2 linked regions of the Botrimarina mediterranea genome follow. The protein of the gene in region 2 interacts with the protein of the main gene of each other region in a pairwise test. Links are inferred from orthologs where the notes say so. Each region holds a gene or a part of one and is shown on either strand. Other genes may lie near its edges. The genes, in order: dnaB and Spa11_RS07145.

Region 1 (3,268 bases), 920 kb from region 2 along the record:
CGGAGGCGAATTCGTTTCCCTCGAAGACGACGGTCCAGATCCGTTCCTGCGGGCCCTCGTTGATACTGTAGGTGACGCCCTGGTCTTTCGAGTCGGCGCCCTCGACGACTTCGACGTGGACACGATTGAAGCCGTTCTCACGGTAGAGCGAGGCGATCTTCTGCTTCCCCTCTTCGACAGCGTAGGGATCGACCGCGCCGCCAACCGTCAGTCCTGTCGCCTCGGCGAGCTTCTTCTCTTTGATCGATTCATTGCCGAGGTACTCGACGTAGCGGAGTGTCCGCCGCTCGACCACCTCGAGGATGATCACGCGACCCGTTTCGGTCGACTTGTGCAATGGGCGGACGGTGACGAAGTACGGAAGTGAGGCCAGCTTTTTGATGTCGCCTGCGAGAGCGCGGGGGTCGAAGGGCCGACCCACACGGGTTTGCATCTGATTGAGGATCCGCGACGCCGGGACCGTTTGGTTGCCGCGGACCTGGATGTCGGCGACCAATTCGTCGGTGGCGAACTCGCTGAGACCGCTTGTCGCTCTGCGACCATTGTCGCCCGGCATCGGTTGCCGCGCTGCCGGCGATGCATCGTTGAACGGATCGCCGATGCCTTGTGCGGCGGCCGGCGCAACCGCGACCAGTAGCGCGACGATCGCGAAAACCCGAGACCTAACCAAGCGACTCGCGCAGGGGCGAGCGACGAATGGCCGGTTCACGGGGCTTCGTTGGGCTTGCGGCATCGAGGGCGTGTCGGGGTCGATTGAGCGCTGATATTCCTACCGAGGCGAAGGCGCAAGCCGTCGCAGGCCCTCCAGCGGGAAGGAGGCCGCGTAGAACTAGAAAAAGCGCAACCTCACCACAAGACCGATGGCGGCTCCTGAGCCAATCGGGGCAAAGTTTTGCCCCCGGGCACGCCGATACGGCGGCGCCGCTAGCCCGCACTGCTAGCAAGAAGAGAAGCGAACCACAAAGGAACGACGGAACAAAGGGAAACGGACCTTCAAAAAACACTCCGTTTCCCTTTGTTCCTTTGAGGTTCAAATCTGGAGAACCCGGCGACGCTAGCTAACCGAACGAGTTGTCCCCGCCGCCGTAGCCGCCGGCGAACTCGTCGTACTGCTGCGGCGCCCGGTTGGTGAACCGGGTGAAGTCGTGCAGCCACGTGAGCTTCACGTCACCTACCGGGCCGGCGCGTTGCTTGCGGATGATCAGCTCCGCCTCGCCGCGGAGGCGTTCGCGGTCCTCTTCGTTCGTCGCGTAGTACTCTTCACGGTGGATGAACATCACCACGTCCGCGTCTTGCTCGATCGCGCCCGACTCACGCAGGTTCGATAGCTGCGGCTTGTTGTCCCGGGAGGCCTCGGTCTGGCGGTTGAGCTGCGCTAGGCACAGCACCGGCACATCGAGCTCACGCGCCAGGCCCTTGAGCCGCCGGGCGATCTTCGCCACCTGTTCCTGCCGTGGGTCGCGCGAGTTGTCGGGGTCGATCAGCTGCAAGTAGTCGATGACAATCAGCCCGAGCCCTTCTTTCCGCTTCAGCCGCCGCGCCGCCGCTGAGATTTCCGTCATCGTCCGGCTCGGCGAGTCGTCGATGTAGAGCGGCGCCGTGCTGATCTCCGCCGCGGTGCGGATCAGCTTCTGACTCTCCTCGACCTTGATCTGGCCGGTGCGTACGCGGTGCCCGCTCACATGCGCGCGAGAGCAGAGCAGTCGGTCGCCCAGCTCGAGCGCCGCCATTTCGAGGCTGACAAACAGCGTCGGGTGCTGGCAGTTGATCGCGACGTGCTCGACGATGTTCATCGCGAGCGCCGTTTTGCCCATGGAAGGACGCGCCGCGAGGATCACTAGCTGCGAGCCGTGCAGGCCGCCGGTCATCTCGTCGAAGTCATCGAACCCCGTCTCGATGCCGCCGAAGGCGTGCTCGTTCTTCATCCGCGCGTCGATCCGTGCGATCGACTCGGTCAGCACATCGCGGATCGTCGTGACCTGCCCGTGCCCCTTTGTTTCGAGGATGCCGAAGACGCGTTCCTCCGCGCGGCTCAGCAGCTGCCGCGGCTCCATCGTCGGGTCGTAGGCGTCGCGGAGGATGTCCGTCGAAGCCTCGATGAGGCCGCGGAGCGTCGCCTTCTCACGGACAATCTGCGCGTAGTACTCGGCGTGAGCCGCCGTTGCCACGGCGCCGCTCAGTTCGGCTAGGTACGCGTTGCCGCCGATCGCCTCGAACTCGCCCTTGTCGCGCAGCCGCTGGATCAGCAGCATCACGTCGATCGCCGCGCCCTCGTCGTGCATCGCCGCCATATGGCGGTAGATGCGGCGGTTGGCGTCGTCGAGAAAATCATCCGCGCCCAGGATCAGGGCGACGTCGTCGGCGACCTCCGGCAATAACAGCAAACTGCACAGCACGGCCCGCTCGGCCTCGAGGCTCTGCGGCAGCTGCCGTTCGAGGAGGCTCTCGGCCTTAATCGGCGGCGGGGCGTGTCCGTCACGCCCATCTCGCCGGAAGCGTTTCCCCTCGCCGCTGGTCTCGTTACGGTCGCGCGAATCGCCGATCGACATAAGAGTCCGCTCCTTCGAACCAAGGCGAGCCGGGAGCGTCAGCGCCCGGAGTGCAGTAGAGATCGTCTAACGATCGGATCGATGCCGCCGAGGGCCATCGCTTGCGATCCAATGACCAAGCCCCAATGTCCAATGATGGCGGAGCGGCAGCTCCCTATTGGTCATTGGGGCTTCGTCGTTGGTCATTCCGCATGACGCTATCCTAAATCAGTCTCCATCAAAGAGCGAGGCAGCCGTCCCATCGGAACGGCTGCCTCGTGTATCTAACTGCTAGCAGCAGCTGAGGTTAGCTTCAATCGCCAACGGCGGGGACGACCCAGACCTTGAGCTCGCCCTCGACCTCGCTGGAGAAGCGGATCTTGACGGTGTAGAGGCCCAGCTCCTTGAGCACGCCCTCGAGCTTGATCTGCTCGGCGGCCATCGTGATGCCCTGCTTCTTCAGGGCGGCGATGATCTCCACCGCGCCGACGCTTCCGTAGAGGTGACCCTCTTCGGTGGCCTTGGCCTCGATCGTGACGCTCTGCTTGGTGATCTCGGCGGCCTGCTTACGTAGTTCGGCCTGCCGTTCACGCTCGATCTCGGCGAGCTTCGCCTTGTGCTTATCGACCATCCGCTTGTGGTGGTCGTTGGCGATCGTGGCGAGCCCCTCAGGGATGAGGTAGTTCAGGGCGTAGCCCGACTTGACCTCGACGACTTCGCCTTGCTTGCCGAGGTGCTCG
Region 2 (3,231 bases):
CGCTACCCGATCACGAAGGCCGGCATCCGTAACCTCACCGCCGAGCTGGTGATGATCGCCGAACAGGACGTCAAATACGCCGAGTGCGAGGTATCGTACGGCAAGGCGACGATCGATGGCCGCGACGTGACGATGATCCGCGCGATCCACCCGACGCCGCGCAAGAACTTCCGCTACCACAAGGCGGAGATCTTTATCGACAACGAACTGCGAATCCCGGTCGCCTACCAGGCGTTCAGCTGGCCCGCCGTCCAGGGCGGAGAGCCAATCCTGGAAGAGAAGTACATCTACACTAACATCAAGCTGAACAACGGCTTCACGGACAAGGACTTCTCGCCGGAGAATCCGGAGTATTTCCAGTGAGGTGAGGCTTAGCCCTGTAAGGGCAGCCCAGGGCAACGCCCTGGGTGAACATCGCCAAAGAAATGAACGACGCCCTGGAGAGGCGATCTCTTCAGGGCTTTTCTTTTGTACCCGTATCCGTGACCCCAGGGCGTTGCGCTGGGCTATCCTATTTCGGCCCTACAGGCCGATTAGCGCTTGGCGTTCTTCGAACCCTTCCCGTGCGGGGCTGGCATCTTCCGCCCCGTCTTCGCCTCCAGGTACTTCGGGTTGTCCGCCTGACCCGTCATCTCCCAGAGAAACCGGCTGGGGATGGTCTCCTTGGCTTTGCCCCACTTGCGGCGCGTCAGCGCTAGCGACAACGTCAGCCGGTCGCGTGCGCGGGTAACGCCGACGTACGCGAGGCGTCTCTCTTCGGCGATCGCGATCTCTCCACCGTCGATCGAGCGCTTGTGGGGAAGAATGCTCTCTTCCATGCCCACGAGGTAGACGTGCGGGAACTCTAAGCCTTTGGCGGCGTGCAGGGTCATCAGCGCGACGGCGTCCCTGTTGAGCTGTTTGTCCTTGTCGCCGTCGTCGCGATCGCCGGTGGCGATGTCGTCGAGGAATTGGGCGAGAGTCGCCTTGCGACTCCGTGAGGCGTACGAGTCCGCGGCGCTCACGAGCTCGCCAATCGCCGCGACACGGGCCTCTCGCTCCTGCGCGTCGGGATAGAGCCGTGTTAGCTCGTCGAGGTAGCGGCTTTCGTCAATGACGCGTTGCACCGTAACGGCTAGGGGCTCAAGTCCTACCGCGGCGCGCCAGTGCTTCACCGCGTCGCGGAGGTCGCTGAGACCCCGCCGGGCCGGTTCGCTCATGCCGGGCCAGTTGGCGGGGTCGTCCACCACACGCCACAACGGCACGCCTTTATCGACCGCCCGTTCCATCAACGCCTTGCGCGCGGCGTCACCGAGTCCACGCGGGGGCGTGTTGAAGACCCGCAGGAGCGAAGGCTCGTCGTCGGGGTTGGCTACGAGCTTGAGGTAAGCGATCACGTCGCGCACCTCGCGACGATCGTAGAAACTCATTCCGCCGATTAGCACGTACGGCACCTGCTGCGCTCGCAACTCTTGCTCGAATGCGCGGGGCTGCTCGTTGGTGCGGAACAGGATGGCGAAGTCCGACGCCCGCAACGGCTTGCCGCCCGCGCGGAGGAACTTCTCCCGGTCTTCGCCGCTTAGGCGCCAGCCACCCGCCATGAGCAGGCCCTTCAAGTCGGCGACGACTTTCTTGGCTTCGTCGGTCTCGTCCTTGAATTGCAAGATGCGGGGCCGCTCGCCCCCCTCGCCCTCAGCTGGCCGCTGCGGGATCAGCCGCTTCTCATGCCGCACCGTGTTGAACGCGATCAGCGTATTGGCGAAGTGGATGATCGGGCTCTGGCTGCGGTAGTTCTCCTCGAGCCTTACGACCTTGGCGTCCGGCCAGTCGCGCTTGAACGACAGGATGTGCGTCACTTCGGCGCCGCGCCAGGCGTAAATCGACTGGTCGTCGTCCCCCACGACGCACAGATTGCGGTGCCCCATCGCCAGGCCACGGACGATCTCGTATTGGCTGTGGTTGGTATCTTGATACTCGTCGATGAGGACGTGATCGAAGCGGCTCGCCTCTTCGCGCCTCGCGTCGGGGTGGTGACGAAAGAGCTGCTCGGTCAGTAACAACAGATCGTCGAAGTCGACGACGCCGGCCTTCTTGAGGCTGTTCTGATAGCGCCGGTACGCCACCGCGGCTAGATGCTCGCGGTCGCTCTCGGCGTGCGAAGCGGCGACATCGGGCAGGATCGACGACATCTTCCAACGGCTGACGAGCGCCAAGAGATCGCCTGGCGTCAGGGCGTCGGTCGGCGCCTTGATCTCGCGCAGGGCTTGGCGGGCCTGCGACTCCTGGTCGCTGCGGTCCGCGATCGTGAACCGCTCGGGGTACCCCATCCGCTTGGCGTGCCGCCGCAGCACCCGGACGCAGAGCGAGTGGAAGGTGCTGATCTCCGGCTTCGGGAGATTCTTGGCCTGTCGCTTGCGGCCGCGGGAGAGCAGCTCGACGGCTCGCTCCTGCATCTCGCCCGCCGCCTTGCGGGTGAACGTCACGGCCAGGATCCGCGGCGCCGGGACCCCGCTGCGGATCAACTCGGCGATCCGAAACGTCACGACGCGCGTCTTCCCCGTCCCGGCGCCGGCCAGCACCAAGAGCGGCCCCCGCAGGGTATGGACCGCGTCGTGTTGGGCGGGGTTGAGACCGTGCACGAGAAAGGGGAATGCGGAAAGGGGAAAGTGGAAATAGCAAGTGGGGGGAGGAAACTAATGGGACGACATTCGGCATTCCCCTTTCCGCTTTCCCCTTTTTGCCCCTACCATACCGGTTTCCCAGCTCCGCCCCAGCCCTTGCCCTTGCGGGCCTTTTCGATATGGACAGCCAGCACCGTCACGAACTCGAAGAAAACACGCTCGCCTCTTGGCTGGCCGACAAGATCGAGGTCCTCAAGCCGCAACTCCCGGCAATCCTGCTGGGATTGGTGGTCTTGGTGGCGGCGATCATCGGCGTCAATAGCTGGTCGGCGTCCAACGCCGCAGCAAAGGCCGACCGCTGGACCGACTTCGCCGTGGCCCTCGAGCAGGGGAACCCCGACCTCGTCGACCTCAAGACAGCCGCCGACAACAACCCCGGCACACCGGTCGCCGAGTGGGCCGACGCCACTTGGGCCGACGGCAAGCTCTACCGGGCGTCGCAGATTTTCTTCAGCAACCGCAGCGAGGCCGACAAGGCGATCGAGGAAGCAATCGCGGTCTACGAGCGGCTCGTCAAGTCGAGCCACCGCGACATCGCCGAGCGGGCCACCTACCAGCTCGGCCGCGCCCT

What was found.
Region 1: the proteins of Spa11_RS07145 (region 2) and dnaB interact in binary tests that used the Escherichia coli proteins (3 or more experiments, as listed by UniProt). The link is inferred for Botrimarina mediterranea from one-to-one orthologs.

Annotation. Positions count from the first base shown.
Region 1 is NZ_CP036349.1:874,438-877,705, forward strand. Bases 305-3,257 are described here. They hold dnaB (replicative DNA helicase), read right to left. Parts: upstream 2,550-3,257; coding sequence 1,059-2,549; downstream 305-1,058. Other genes in these bases: Spa11_RS03470 (BamA/TamA family outer membrane protein), read right to left, coding at 305-670; rplI (50S ribosomal protein L9), read right to left, coding at 2,842-3,257. Outside these bases: more of Spa11_RS03470, read right to left, coding at 1-304; more of rplI, read right to left, coding at 3,258-3,268. UniProt on the Escherichia coli protein: The main replicative DNA helicase, it participates in initiation and elongation during chromosome replication. Travels ahead of the DNA replisome, separating dsDNA into templates for DNA synthesis.
Region 2 is NZ_CP036349.1:1,796,952-1,800,182, reverse strand. Bases 77-2,992 are described here. They hold Spa11_RS07145 (ATP-dependent helicase), read right to left. Parts: upstream 2,619-2,992; coding sequence 534-2,618; downstream 77-533. Other genes in these bases: Spa11_RS07140 (YfgM family protein), read left to right, coding at 2,780-2,992; Spa11_RS07150 (DUF1571 domain-containing protein), read left to right, coding at 77-363. Also shown: more of Spa11_RS07150, read left to right, coding at 1-76; more of Spa11_RS07140, read left to right, coding at 2,993-3,231. UniProt on the Escherichia coli protein: Rep helicase is a single-stranded (ss)DNA-dependent ATPase involved in DNA replication; it can initiate unwinding at a nick in the DNA. It binds to ssDNA and acts in a progressive fashion along the DNA in the 3' to 5' direction.